Regions from separate parts of the Endozoicomonas sp. PH6C genome, predicted to be linked through region 1. Evidence: predicted binding sites of a transcription regulator. Region 1 holds the regulator's gene; each other region holds the start of a gene.
What was found. The regulator PhoB, encoded in region 1, activates phosphate uptake and scavenging genes when phosphate is short. The targets are predictions, from matches to a motif close to TGTCATANNNNTGTCANA.
Positions count from the first base shown of each region.

Region 2: a site for PhoB is predicted at 2,406-2,423, ahead of pstS (phosphate ABC transporter substrate-binding protein PstS). Genes of this name have one in related genera too.
Region 3: a site for PhoB is predicted at 3,115-3,132, ahead of ACOMG9_RS02350 (putative 2-aminoethylphosphonate ABC transporter substrate-binding protein). Genes of this name have one in related genera too.

Region 1 covers NZ_CP185342.1:141,682-146,302, forward strand. The annotation lists gene ubiA (4-hydroxybenzoate octaprenyltransferase) at 1-734, shown strand, start outside; gene phoB (phosphate regulon transcriptional regulator PhoB) at 1,064-1,753, shown strand; gene phoR (phosphate regulon sensor histidine kinase PhoR) at 1,798-3,117, shown strand; gene ACOMG9_RS00545 (H-NS family histone-like protein) at 3,555-3,977, opposite strand; gene ACOMG9_RS00550 (SpoVR family protein) at 4,580-4,621, opposite strand, start outside.
Region 2 covers NZ_CP185342.1:5,209,102-5,213,722, reverse strand. The annotation lists gene pstA (phosphate ABC transporter permease PstA) at 1-205, opposite strand, end outside; gene pstC (phosphate ABC transporter permease subunit PstC) at 205-1,116, opposite strand; gene pstS (phosphate ABC transporter substrate-binding protein PstS) at 1,213-2,262, opposite strand; gene ACOMG9_RS19125 (transposase) at 2,998-3,981, shown strand; gene ACOMG9_RS19120 (RING finger protein) at 4,362-4,621, shown strand, end outside.
Region 3 covers NZ_CP185342.1:579,441-584,061, forward strand. The annotation lists gene ACOMG9_RS02340 (putative 2-aminoethylphosphonate ABC transporter permease subunit) at 1-854, opposite strand, end outside; gene ACOMG9_RS02345 (putative 2-aminoethylphosphonate ABC transporter ATP-binding protein) at 871-1,929, opposite strand; gene ACOMG9_RS02350 (putative 2-aminoethylphosphonate ABC transporter substrate-binding protein) at 2,018-3,040, opposite strand; gene ACOMG9_RS02355 (DUF29 domain-containing protein) at 3,290-3,778, opposite strand; gene ACOMG9_RS02360 (DUF29 domain-containing protein) at 3,771-4,238, opposite strand; gene ACOMG9_RS02365 (TIGR03364 family FAD-dependent oxidoreductase) at 4,550-4,621, opposite strand, start outside.

The DNA.
Region 1 (4,621 bases):
GTCTGAAGAATCTGGTGATTTTTTCGGTCGGCGTGGTTTTGATGCGCAGTGCAGGCTGCGTTATTAATGACTTTGCTGACAGGAAAGTGGACGGCCATGTTAGGAGAACACAGCATCGACCGCTGGTAACGGGTAAAATTCAGGAAAAAGAAGCGCTGATCTATTTCTCCGGTATGGTGCTTTTGTCTTTCATTCTTGTACTCTTTACCAATACTCTTACCGTCCAGCTCTCTTTTGCCGGATTATTGCTGGCCTCGGCTTACCCTTTTGCCAAAAGACACACTCATCTGCCTCAGGTGGTTTTGGGGGCTGCTTTTGGCTGGTCGATACCCATGGCTTTTGCGGCTCAGAGTGGCTCGTTGGGAAACATCGTCTGGCTGATGTTTCTGGCCAATCTCTTCTGGACAGTAGCTTACGATACTCAATACGCCATGGTGGATCGTGACGATGATCTGAAAGTAGGTATCAAGTCCACAGCCATTCTATTTGGCGAGATGGATAACCTGATTGTTGGTTGCCTGCAGGTACTTACCCTGATGACACTGGCCATGGCAGGCCATCAACTGGAGTTAGGTGCTCTCTATTATCTCTCATTGTTGGCTGTCGCAGCCCTTTTCGTTTACCAGCAATGGTTAACCCGTCGTCGTGAGCGTGAAGCCTGCTTCAAGGCGTTTCTCAGTAACCACTGGGCCGGAGCCATTGTATTTGCAGGTTTCGTGTTGAGTTATCTTTGATCTTCAATCCGGCTTAGAGCCTGGTAAGTATTGCTACTTATGGTGGCTGTAGGGATAAATGGCGAAAAGCCTTACCCTGTAAACCCTGAGGGATCTTTTTATTTTTAAGCTGCAATATCAGCCTTTAGTGTGTCATCTGCCTGTAACATTTCAAAGGTGTAATGTCCGGTGTATAGTGCGGTTGATCAAAGTAGTGAGAAACAGCCTGAGCGATAGGAAAGGTGCTGTCCTGAGACACTACCATCCTGGTATAGCCCCAATGAGCTTCAGCTGATAGATGCCAGAACGTCACCGCCGAAATCGAATCGACAGATAACAGGTAGAGATTAATGCCAGGAAAGACCATTCTGATCGTAGATGACGAAGCACCGATTCGCGAAATGGTGACCGTTGCTCTGGAAATGGCAGGGTATGACTGTCTTGAGGCAGCAGATGCCAGAGAAGCGCACTCTCTGATTGTGGATAACAAACCCGATCTGATCTTGTTGGACTGGATGTTACCAGATGTCTCTGGAATTGAACTGGCCCGTCGTCTGAAGCGCAATGAGCTGACCTCTGAAATACCCATTGTTATGTTGACGGCCAAAGGTGAAGAAGACCACAAAATCCAGGGACTTGAAACCGGTGCCGATGACTACATCACCAAGCCTTTTTCTCCCCGCGAGCTGGCTGCTCGTTTAAAAGCGGTTCTCCGTCGTACAGGCGGATTTGATAACCAGTCTCCCATTGTCATCAAGGGATTGGAGCTGGACCCTGTCAGCCACAGAGTCTCTATTGATGGCTCACCTGCTGAAATAGGACCTACCGAGTACCGTTTGCTGCAGTTTTTCCTGACGCACCAGGAGCGTGCCTATACCCGTGGGCAGTTACTGGATCAGGTCTGGGGTGGCAACGTTTATGTGGAAGAGCGAACCGTTGATGTACACATTCGACGCTTGCGTAAGGCCTTAGGTGATAACTACGAAGCCTTTGTGCAAACGGTTCGTGGTACTGGATATCGTTTCTCAACGAGGGTGTAAACCTTTTATGCTCAGTGCTCAGCAGTTATCTGGCCGGGAGTAATATGACAACAATTTCAAAAACCCATTTGCTGAGCCGCATGATCGCCTACGTGATTGTCGGGTTTTCCCTGGGCTGGTTGTTTGGAGAGCCTTTTTTAGGACTCTGTGTGGTCATGGGAGGTTATTTTGTCTGGAGCTTCCGTCAGCTTTTCAAGCTGCTGGACTGGCTGAATGACCCCAAGGCCAGGAGCAAAGAGCCTCCTGAGAGTAAAGGGTTCTGGGGGCAAATTTTTGATGGTATCTATCGATTGCAAAAACAGCACAGTCGTTCCCGGCAAAAGCTGGCCGGAGTGATTGAACGTGTTCAGGAATCAACTGCTGCGCTGAACGACGGTGTTGTAATGATAGATAATCAGGGCAACCTGGAATGGTGGAATCCCGCCGCTGGAACTTTGATAGGGCTTAAGACGCCTGACGATCAGGGGCAGTTGATTACCAATCTGCTACGTGATCCAAGGTTTGCCGACTACTTTGAGCAGGGTGGTTATCAAAAAGCTCTTGAGATCCCCTCGCCAATCAACCCGGATCATCAACTGCAATTTAATATAACGGTTTATGGCAAAGGCAATCGTCTCATGACCGTTAGAGATGTCACGCGCTTGAATCAGCTGGAAGTCATGAGAAAAGACTTTGTTGCCAATGTCTCCCATGAACTGAGAACACCACTGACGGTTGTGTCTGGATACATCGAAACCATGCTGGACAGTCTGGGCCCGGATTCAGGTCTGCCCCCTGTTTGGGAAAAAGCACTGAACAGGATGCAGGAGCAGTCGCTGAGAATGCAGAATCTGGTGGCAGACCTGCTGTTGCTGTCCAAACTGGAGTCGGCTGAAGCTCAGGCAGACGAGAATGGGGTTCATGTTAAAACCCTGCTCAGCAGTATCGTTGAAGACGGATGTGCACTCAGTGGTGAAAGCCAGCATCAGATTTCTCTGGATTGTCCTGAAGATGTCTTTTTGGCAGGCAGCAGTAATGAGTTGCGCAGTGCCTTCTCGAATCTGGTCTTTAATGCCGTGCGCTATACACCCCAGGGTGGGAAAATACTTGTGCGCTGGTGGCAGGACGGGGAAGGCGGACATATGATGGTAGAAGACAATGGTGTCGGTATTGATCCAATGCATATTCCGAGGTTGACTGAGCGCTTTTACCGGATTGATAAAAGTCGTAGCCAGAATACCGGGGGAACGGGGCTTGGCCTGGCTATCGTCAAGCACGTCATGCTGAGACACGGAGGCAAACTCACGATCAGCAGTCACCCTGGAAAAGGCAGCCGCTTTATTTGCTACTTTCCGGAAAAATGCCTTGAGTTGGAACACTCATGAAAGCAGAAAAGGGCCGGTGGCACCTTTTCTGCTTTTAGGACTACCATCAAAAAATGAATAATCTTTTCATGGTTTCATCATTCGCGAACAGTCTGTTGTACAGACTGATCCTGACTATCTTTACTCTGAAACGCTAATCCCCGGGAGCTGGCAGGGTGGTGGATTTTAACCATCCTGCAAAGACCGGGCTTGCGTATTTGTATTTTCTTTACTAGTTTGTAACTGTCTCTTGAACACCTGCTGTGGGGTGCACTGCGGGCTGTTGGTCAGAGTGTTGATGAGAGTGGTCCCACCTGAGCACTCTGTAATGGGATCCCCAACTGATTACTTCGAGTCAGAGGGGGAGGTTTTTCAAAGAATGATACTTTGATCCATTGGTGTCTTTATTCAAGAAGTTGCAGACCGGGCATGAACCCGAAATACTGACGAAGGTAGACTTACTCTTCGCCAACGACGCATTCCAGACGTTTTTTGCCGGTGCGGTCCAGGTAGCTTTGGAAGTCACGCGGCAAGCGCCCTGTGGTAGAACCATCCCATTGGACAGTGTCGCCGGCTTCTGTCTGGTACTCAAAAGTAAACCTTTGGACATTACGACGACGTTTTTGAGTCGCTATTTCCAGATGGTCCAAGTCTTCCATTGAAATGCCGCGTTCGGCCATGATCTGCTTAACGGCTTCAATGTTTTCGAGTTTGGCTTGACGCTCTTCGTCAATCTTATTGCGGGCTTCAACTTTCTCCTGCATTACGTCCTGCATTCTGGAGATGATACGCTCAAGATCTTCGACATGAACATCTTTAAACAAAGAGCGGATACGAGTTTTACTGCTCAGGCGGTGATGAATTTCTTCAAAAACGTTCATTCAGGAACTCCCAATTCAGACTAATTCGACCGGGTATTAATGGTTATCAATGACGGAGGTAACTATTTATACAGGAAGCTTTAAATTGATGGAAGCATTTAATGTGCTTTTATGGACTATTTAAATAGATTTAATAACGCTTTATGTGATGGTAGGAATAATTTTGTGCAATACATAAACGGTTATGAGTCATCAAGACATGCATATGAATTGAATTGCTTTGAGTGGGTATTGCTTGTTTTTAAAAAAACAGCCATTCAGCCGTGCATCTGACTCTTTGAAAATATCGTTAATAGGCATCAAGCTTCTGGTTATCACCGTAGTCAGTATTTTTTGCATTGAACGAAAGGGCTGGTTCTTTCTGTCGTGGCAGCGGGGATTCGGTTTTAAGTGGATAGGATATGTGGGGCCAGAAGCCTGCCGGACTTAAGGCCGTCCCAAGCAGCTACTGCTCCTGCATCCATGCAGTCGTGAGGTTGCAATAGCAACCCTTGCTGCGGGGTGACCCGGACGGAGGCTTAAGTCCGGGAGATTCTCGGATGGCTTTTTAATTCTTATTAGTTTTCAATATAAAAAGACCCTCGTCTTTCAATCAGATCTTTTTAGTGAGACTTCCCGGAATCTTTTTTATCCGGGCACTGATA
Region 2 (4,621 bases), 2.1 Mb from region 1:
GAATCAAACTGCCAACAATGGCGTTTTTCAGGCCACCGTGGCTACCGGGTCCGGGAGTGAGTTCGGTGAAGACATGCAGACCCATGCCGGAAATACCTTTTCCGACCAGGCTGTACAGTACGCTGGCCAGAACCACCAGGCCAAACAGTGCACAGAAGGTACAGAAGCCGATGAAAGCGTAGTTCTTGAGTTTCCTGACTGGCATTATCGCTTCCTCAACAGCAGACGGGCAGTACCCATCACAATAAAGGTCAGTACAAACAGTACCAGGCCCAGACTGATCAGAGCCGAGATGTGCATCTCATTAGTCGCTTCGTTGAACTGCTGCGCAATCGTAGAAGAAATAGAGCTCGCAGGCATGAACAGTGAAGTCTCTATACGGTTGGCGCCGCCTATTACAAAGGCAACTGCCATGGTTTCTCCCAGGGCACGACCCAGGCCGAGGATTCCGGCACCCACTGCGGCATTCTTGATACTTGGCAGCAGCACTCGGGTAATGACTTCATAGGGCGTAGCGCCAACACCGTATGCTGCTTCTCTGACCACATTGGGAATGGTTTTCAGGGCGTCACGAGTTAAAGCCGTAATAATGGGCAAAATCATGAACGACAGAATGATGCCCGCCGTTAGCAGACCTATACCGATGGGGGGACCGTCAAACCAGTGGCCAATCAGAGGCAGGCCAACCAGGTTTTCCAGTGCCCAGAATTGGAAGCCTTCTGAGAACCAGGGTGCGAAGACAAAAAGACCCCACATACCGTAAATAATACTGGGTACAGCGGCCAGCAGCTCAATGGCCATGCTCACGGGGCGACTGATCCAGTCGGGGGCCAGCTCGGCCAGGAAGATCGCCGTGCCCAGACCGACAGGAATGGCAATAATAATGGCGATAAGCGAAGAAACCAGGGTGCCGTAAATAGCAGAAGCGGCACCAAACTCACTGTTTACCGGGTCCCAGACATTACGAAATACAAAGCCGGGGCCAAACTCGGAGAGAGCCAGCCAACCGCCGTCAATCAGGGAAAGGATAATCCCGATCAACACCAGAAAAATCAGAATGGCGCTGGTGAAGCTCAGTCTGTAGAAGATTGAGTCACCCTTTATAGCGCTGGGCATCGCAGTTAAAAGCATAAGCTACAACAAGACAGCTGACCAGCGCTATGCTGATCAGCTGTCGTTCGTTTCCTGTTTAAGAAAGGCTAGAATAACCGGTTACTTGATAATGGTTTGTCCGTTGCTGGTCAAGTCTTCTTTCCAGACATTCTCTACCATGTTAACTACGCTTTCCGGCATTGGGATGTAGTCCAGACCTTCTGCAAGTTCGCCGCCTTTCTCGTAGCTCCACTCGAAGAAGTCGATGATTTGCTCAGCTTTCTCGGCGTCAGCCTGATCTTTATGCATCAGGATGAAGGTCGCTGCTGTCATAGGCCAGGAGTCAGCACCAGGCTGGTTGTTCAGCAGCAATTCGAAGCCCGGAGCATTCTCCCAGTCGGCATTGGCAGCGGCAGCCTGGAAGGTTTCCATGCTTGGCTTCAGGAACTTGCCATCAGCACTGGCCAGCTGGGTGTAGGTCAGGTCGTTTTGTTTTGCAAAGGCATATTCTACATAACCGATAGCACCACGGGTACGGCCCACGAAGTTGGCGACACCAGCGTTACCGTTACCACCGATAGTGGTAGCTGCTTTTGGCCAGGTGATGTCGGTGTTTCTGCCGATATTCTCACTCCACTCCGAGCTGATCTGGCTCAGGTAATCGGTGAAGTTGTAGGTGGTACCGGAACCATCGGAACGATGGACGACATAGATAGCCTGGGCAGGAATCTCAAGATCCGGGTTCAGAGCAGTGATGCGCTCGTCATTCCACTTCTTGATTTTACCCAGGTAGATGTCTGCCAGGACTTCACCGGTCAGCTTCAGAGCACCGGACTCAATGCCAGGCACGTTGATCACTGGAACAATAGCACCCATCACCATTGGGAACTGGATCATCTCTTCTTTATCCAGTCGCTCTTCGTTCAGAGGTGCGTCGCTGGCGCCAAAGTCGACGGTCTTGGCAGTGATCTGACGGATACCACCGCCGGAACCGATGGCCTGGTAGTTGATGCGAATACCGGTTTCTTTCTGGTATTCCTCAGCCCATTTGGCATAGATCGGATGTGGGAAACTGGCTCCCGCACCGTTGATAACTTCTGTCTTGGCAGATGCAGAGAAGGACGCTGCAGCCAACATGGAGGACATTACAATAGACTTCAGAAACTTCACTTCTATTCTCCCCGAGAAACTCGCTTGGAGTGTACTTGCGTTTACAAAGAAAAATCTTTTGCCGTGCCTTAATCTGTCAGTGGGTTGTGCAAAATATTTTTCTGTTACCTCAAAATTTGATGGGTGCAAGGATAGGGGGGGAATATTTCAGTAATGTTACAGGTTTGTTTGGATTTTATGAAAATGACAGTTTTTGACTCCAGGGTGTCTGTCCTGTCTTTCTGTCCTGTCTTTTTGGCATTCCGGTATCTCATAACTTGCAGGCTTAAAGGTTGGATGTTTCGGTGTTAAAAGCCCTACCCATACCCAGTGGACTTGGTGATATGGTCAGGCGGAAAACGAGCATAGCCCTTTGAGCCAGAAAAAAAAGACACCCATCGAGTAACCCATGGAGAAGAAGCAAAAAAAGACATCCATAAATTTGCTTCCCCATCCACCTAGTCTACTTTTTCACCCATCACTGATTTTTAGCAAAAAAAGACATCCATAAATTTGCTTCCCCATCAAAAAAAAAGACACCCATAAATTTGCTTCCCCATCCACCTGGTCTACTTTTTCACCCATCACTGATTTTTTACCCAGACAGGTGAGTTCATGGCTCAGGCCCGCAATACTCTGATTGACCCCGGCTCAACGCCTTATTACCAAAAAAAAAGACACCCATAAATTTGCTTCCCCATCCACCTGGTCTACTTTTTCACCCATCACTGATTTTTTACCCAGACAGGTGAGTTCATGGCTCAGGCCCGCAATACTCTGATTGACCCCGGCTCAACGCCTTATTACCACTGCATGGCAAGATGTGTTCGTCAGGCTTACCTCTGTGGAGAGAACCACCTGACTGGCAAGAATTACGAGCATCGCCGCCAATGGGTGGTGGATAAACTTCAGGAACTCGTTTCAGTCTTTGCTATCGAAGTTTGCGCTTACGCTGTCATGTCGAATCATTATCATGTGGTTTTGCATATCAATCAGTCATCTGCCAGGAGCTGGTCACGGAATGAAGTGCTGCATCGTTGGACGACCTTGTTCAGAGGTCCACTTCTGGTGCAAAGGCATCTGGCCGCTGACAAATTGGGCAGCGCTGAATTGGCCCGTATTGATGAATATGCTGAGGAATACCGGCGTCGTTTAGCGGATATCAGCTGGTTTATGCGCTGCCTGAATGAACATCTTGCTCGTGAGGCCAACAAAGAAGACGAGTGTAAAGGACGCTTCTGGGAAGGACGCTTTAAAAGCCAGGCATTGCTGGACGAAGCAGCGTTACTGACCTGCATGACCTACGTTGACTTGAATCCGATTCGGGCTGGAAAGGCAGAAACACCGGAAGAGTCGAACTACACGTCGATTCAGGAACGGGTGGAGCAGGTTACACATTCTGAGACTAAAAAACAGCCGCTGACCCTGAAACCTTTCTGTTTGCAGGGACAGGAAACGGACGTTGCCCTTCCCTACCTTCTTCACGACTATCTGGAACTGGTTGACTGGAGCGGTCGCATTGTCAGAACAGATAAGAAAGGTTCCATCCCGTCGTGCACCCCTCCGATTCTTCAAAGGTTGGACATTGATCCGGATGAGTGGCTGAAAACCATGCAATGGAATAATCGTTTTTATCGGGCAGTTGGCCGTCTGAAGGCGATGAAGGCTTATGCACTTGAAGCCGGACAGAAGTGGCTTCGAGGTTTAAACGCCTGCAGTCGTTTGTACCTGACAGGTTAGCGTAGAAGTCAGTTAAGACGTCAAAGACCCTCTCTTTATCTCTTCGACTTATGTCGGAATGGATTTGCATTGTCTGAATTATGGCTTGGACAGCCTTTGTTCGTTGGATGGCGATGTGTGGCTCAATGATACGCTACTTGAAGATAGATTTTCTGATCCTTTTTGGGAATACAGTTTTTGAAGGTCTTGTTTTTATTTTTATGGGTGTCTTATTTTTTTATGGGTGTCTTATTTTTTTATTTTTTTATCGGGATAGAACTGAGACCGGACAACAAGTGGCTGGCCTCAATGGCAACATCCAGACCTGCTTTTTCTATGGGTCTTCATAGCCTATAAATATATGTGCTAAGGAAGCTCACATAAGGCTCACTGATAGCAATGTGGCTTTTTTAACGAATACAGGTGAAAGTATGGCTATAACATGTGTCTTAAAGACACTTTTGTTTTCAATGTTTTTGTTTTTTTATCAGCAGGGGCTTGCAAACGACACCTATCGTCTTGAAAAATTTCGTAACTATCAAATGAAAAACTGGAAACCCCTTTCAAAAGAGCAACAAAACTGCAGAGATCAATCCGACATAAGCCCACTTGAAAATATTCGTATTGGCTTTGTCAGGCTTAACTTAGAATCTGATGACCT
Region 3 (4,621 bases), 440 kb from region 1:
ACTCTGTGATCAATCACAAAAGCCAATAGAGCGGGTATCAGCAAAAGCACACTGATGACAGCGCCCATGGCAAAGTTCTGCTGACCGGCGACCTGTTTATAGATGTCGGTAGCCAGTACGTTATATTGGCCACCAATCACTTTCGGGACACCAAAGTCGGTTACGACCAGGGTGAATACGACAGTGACCGTGCTGATCAAACCAAACTTGGCAGCTGGAAGCGTGACTGTTGTAAACGTTCTGAATGGAGAGGTACCCATGGAGCGAGCTGCTTCATAGAGTCTGGCGTCGGATGTTGAAAGCGCCGTGGTAAGAATTAGCAGTGCATGGGGAAAGGTCCAGAAAGCCAGACCCATAACAATACCGGGCAGACCATAAATAGAGTGACCAAACAGCAGGTCTACAGCCACCCCCTGATTACCAAACAGATAAATCATACTGATGGCAGGCAATAGGGAAGGTGCCAGTATGGGTAACATGCCCATTACTTTGAAGAGCGGTTTCAAAGGCATCTGGGTTCGTGTCAGTCCGTAAGCAAACAAGAATGACAAGCTAACGACTATTGTCGTAACAGTAACACCGACTTTCAGCGTGTTGCCAATGGAATGACTCAGGGCCGGGTTGCCAAGATACTCAGCAAAGTAACTCAGGCCAAGAAACGCCCCATTGCTGTCCTGAACGCTTCTTGCCAGCATGGCAAGGAGTGGCAGAAGCAGTGAAATGATCAGATAGAGAGCAACCGCTCCGATGACCAGCCCAAGAATCCATTGATCCCTGCTGATGGCTGGCAGCAGAGGCTTCCGGCCCAGTGCTGGAGAGTTTGCATCCGCTGGGGTGTGTGTAGATAGACTCATATTTAAAGCGGGCTCATCATGCTGCAGGGAAGACATGGATATGTTTTTCACTCAGGGACAACCGATTCTGGCTCCCCGGTTCCAGCTTAAGGCCAGCCAGCTGGTGGACAGGTACATCGACTTTAATCAGTCGCTCACTGCTCCAGCCAACAGGGCTGCACTCTGCACGAACAAAGGAGCCCTGAAACTCCAGACTTTCAACACTGACTGGCAAAGCAGACTGACCTTCACTGAAGCTCAGGTCTTCCGGACGAATCCCCAGAATCACTTTTCTCGTTGTTGACTCAGTCACTGGCAGAGAGAGTGGCTGGTTGGCCAGTACGACCTGATTCTTTTTGTTGGTATCACCTTCCAGAAAGTTCATGGCGCCAACAAATTCAGCAACGAAGCGAGAGGCTGGCTGTTTGTAAATTTCTTCCGGTGTGCCTATCTGTTCTATGTTTCCGTGATTCATCACCACGATGCGATCAGCCATAGCCATGGCTTCTTCCTGGTCATGGGTCACCATAATGGTGGTAATGCCCAGTTTTCTTTGCAGCTTACAGATCGTTTCCCGCAACTTGATTCTGACTTTGGCATCCAGGGCCGAGAGGGGTTCATCGAGCAACAACAACCCCGGAGAGAGTGCCAGAGCCCTTGCCAGTGCTACACGCTGTTGTTGACCGCCAGAAAGCTGAGAGGGAAATTTGGGGCCGGAATCCTGCAGGCCGATAATATCCAGCCATTGGTTCACGCTGCCCTCAACTTCACGTTTGGATTGACCCTGGTTTTTCAAACCAAAACCGATATTTTCTGAAACACTCAGGTTGGGGAACAGGGCATAGGATTGAAAGACAATGCCGAAGTCTCTTTGTTCAGGTGGGAGTGCTGTTATGTTGGTGCCATCCTGCCAGATCTCTCCCTGTTTACAGGCTTCCAATCCGGCAATCATTCTCAACAGCGTCGTCTTTCCGCAACCCGAGGGGCCGAGAAAACAGATGAATTCACCCTTATTAACGGACAGGGAAATCTCTTTGAGAGCGGTGAAATCGCCGAAGCGTTTCCCCAGGTTTTCGATGGTGAGAAAGGGTTTCATAGCGTTAACTTCCTAAAGCTCCAAACCTGAAAAAGCCGTTTATTCCCTTTGGGGAATAAACGGCGCTTTCTGCATAACTAGTAAGGCATCAAGACTTAGGTTCAGACATATGATCGAAACGTTTGGACCATTCAGCGAGTACAGCTTCACGCTCACTGGCCATTTCTCCAAAGTCCAGGTCCACCATAGCGCTTTCTACATCTGGATAGTTGGGTACTTCTTTACTGACGTCTTTGTGACCGACAACGGGGTACGCCTCTACATAATGCTCATTAGCTTTCTGGCTGAGAGACCAGTCGACCAGCTTTTTCGCAGCTGCAGCCTGATCGGTACCTGCAACCAGACCTACTGACTCCACATCCCAGCCAACGCCACCCTTGGGAAGAATCAGGTCCAGCGGTGCACCCTGACTTTTCAATTGGGCGCCACGAACCGCCATGGAAATACCAATAGCCACTTCACCCATGGCAGCCTGAACACAGGGCTTGGAACCTGAGTGAGTGTATTGGGACATGTTGTTGTTCAGCTTATCCATATAGGCCCAGCCTTTGTCTTCACCCATGCTCTGCAGCCAGGCGGAAACCTGCATATAGCCAGTGCCGGAAGAGGCTGGGTTAGGCATGGCAATCTGGCCCTGATAGACCGGATTCAGCAGGTCTTGCCAGGATTGAGGCTTGGGCAGTTTTTTGGCTGCGGCTACCGCTTCGTTGTAACAAATGACATTAAAGTAAGCCTGGTTGCCAAACCATGCTTTGGCGGCCTCAGGATCAACCAACTGAGACTTGATTTGATTCAGACCTCTGGGCTTGTAGGTATCCAGTACGCCTTTATCTTTCAACAGTGCCATGCTGGAACCGGCCAGGCCCCATACGACGTCTGCCCTGCTATTATCTTTTTCTGCCAGCAGTTTAGCGGTCATGATACCGGTAGAGTCCCGTACCCATTTGATGCTGATATCGGGATTATCCTGCTCAAAGGCTTTCTTGTAGCGATTCAGAATGTCGGTCTCAAAAGCAGTATAAACCGTCAATTCCACAGGAGATGCAGCGAAAGATGAAGCGCTGAAAATTGAAGTTGTTGCCAGGGTCAGGGCTGTCAGGTGTTTTTTCATGGAGCTCTCTCCAGTCGGATAATCATTTTGTTCTGGCCAAGACCAGAAGGGATATCGCGATTCTACGAGAGAGAAATGACTAAAATATTACAGATCTTTTTCGACTCTGTGACAGTTTCCTGCAACATGGCCAATTCCTGGTCGTCGGAGGCTGTGCAATCAGGCGGCGGTTCGGCAGAGTGCCCAGAACCAGGGCGGGGTCTTTGGCACCATTATTACGGTGGCGGGGATTGGGGCTGCTGCGCTGTTTTAATCGCCGGGCAGCCAGTCGTCATCTGTGATCTGTTCAAAGGTCCATGGGCATTGGCCGGGAAAGCTTTTTTTGCTCAGCTTCTGGCTTTCACTGCGAGCGTAATTGTTCATCTGCTTAACTGCTTGCCGACAAGCATCGGAATATGCACCCGCCAATAACTCCACGATCATGGGCTGTAAATGAGGGTGTTTTGAAATTTGCTTTTCAATCGCTGCTCTGGAATTGTAGATACTTGGCATCCACGTCTGGACAACCTTATCCTCTACCCACAAATCTTTCAGAATCCGTTTCTGATAATCGTATTTGAGAAGATGTAAAACCAATACCGATAAATGAGACTCAAGAGTATCTCTGGTACTGCCCATTTCGTACTCCATCGCCTCCAACAGATTGTCAATGTCGAGTTTGTGAAATTGTCGCTGAGCCAGCAGCTCCCGCTGCTGGCTCAGCCATGAGGTGTAGTCGGTTTTGTATAAATCAGTCATCGTCAGCCTCCGGCAGCCAGCCATCTTCCATGATTTCGTCATAGGTCCATGGGCACTCAGACGGGAAAGCGTCGGGTCTGCACTGCATCTCGTTGGCAGCAAGCTTTCGGGCGTACTGATAGGCTTTTGGCAAAATCTCGTCCAGTTTACTATTGAGAGCGGGATTTTCTTCAAGCTCATGCTCAATGGCAATACGTTGTTTACTGATACTGGTTGACCAGCTTCGGAACCATTGATCCATCTCATGCAAATCATTTTTTTTACGCTGCATCAGCCATTTAAGCGAGTGCATGAGTAATTGAGACAAACGGCTCTGTACTGAACGATAACGGGCTCTACCCATGTCCTCAACTTCCTCGACCAGGTTGTCCATATCAAGTTCATCGAAACGGCCTTGCCTGATAAGCTCGGCTTGTCGATAGGACCATGTGTAGAAATCAGTGTCATACAAGTTTTCCATAAATCACCTCCATTGCCCTACCACTGTAGGCAAATAACATAGGGGAATCAAAATGAATTGCTAAAGCACAGATGCTTTTGCCGGGGGCTTTGCCCGTGTTTTGGGCTGGTCAATTTGGTCATTGATGCCAGGGAGAACCGTCATGATCGCAAAGAAATGATGGGTTTGCTGAAAGATTTATCGAATGAGCGTAAAACCCCGTACTTTAATAGGGTGTCGCAAAACTCTGTCGCAAAACTCTGGTTCCCACGCACCAGCACGGGAACGAGTTTTTAGAGTTGTGCGACACTCTCTTTACGTCAAGGAGGATGTCAAAGGATGTTTTCGATATTCTTTTCTGCAATGCCGGGAGCCAGGGTCATGCCCTTGCCGCCGATGGCCGT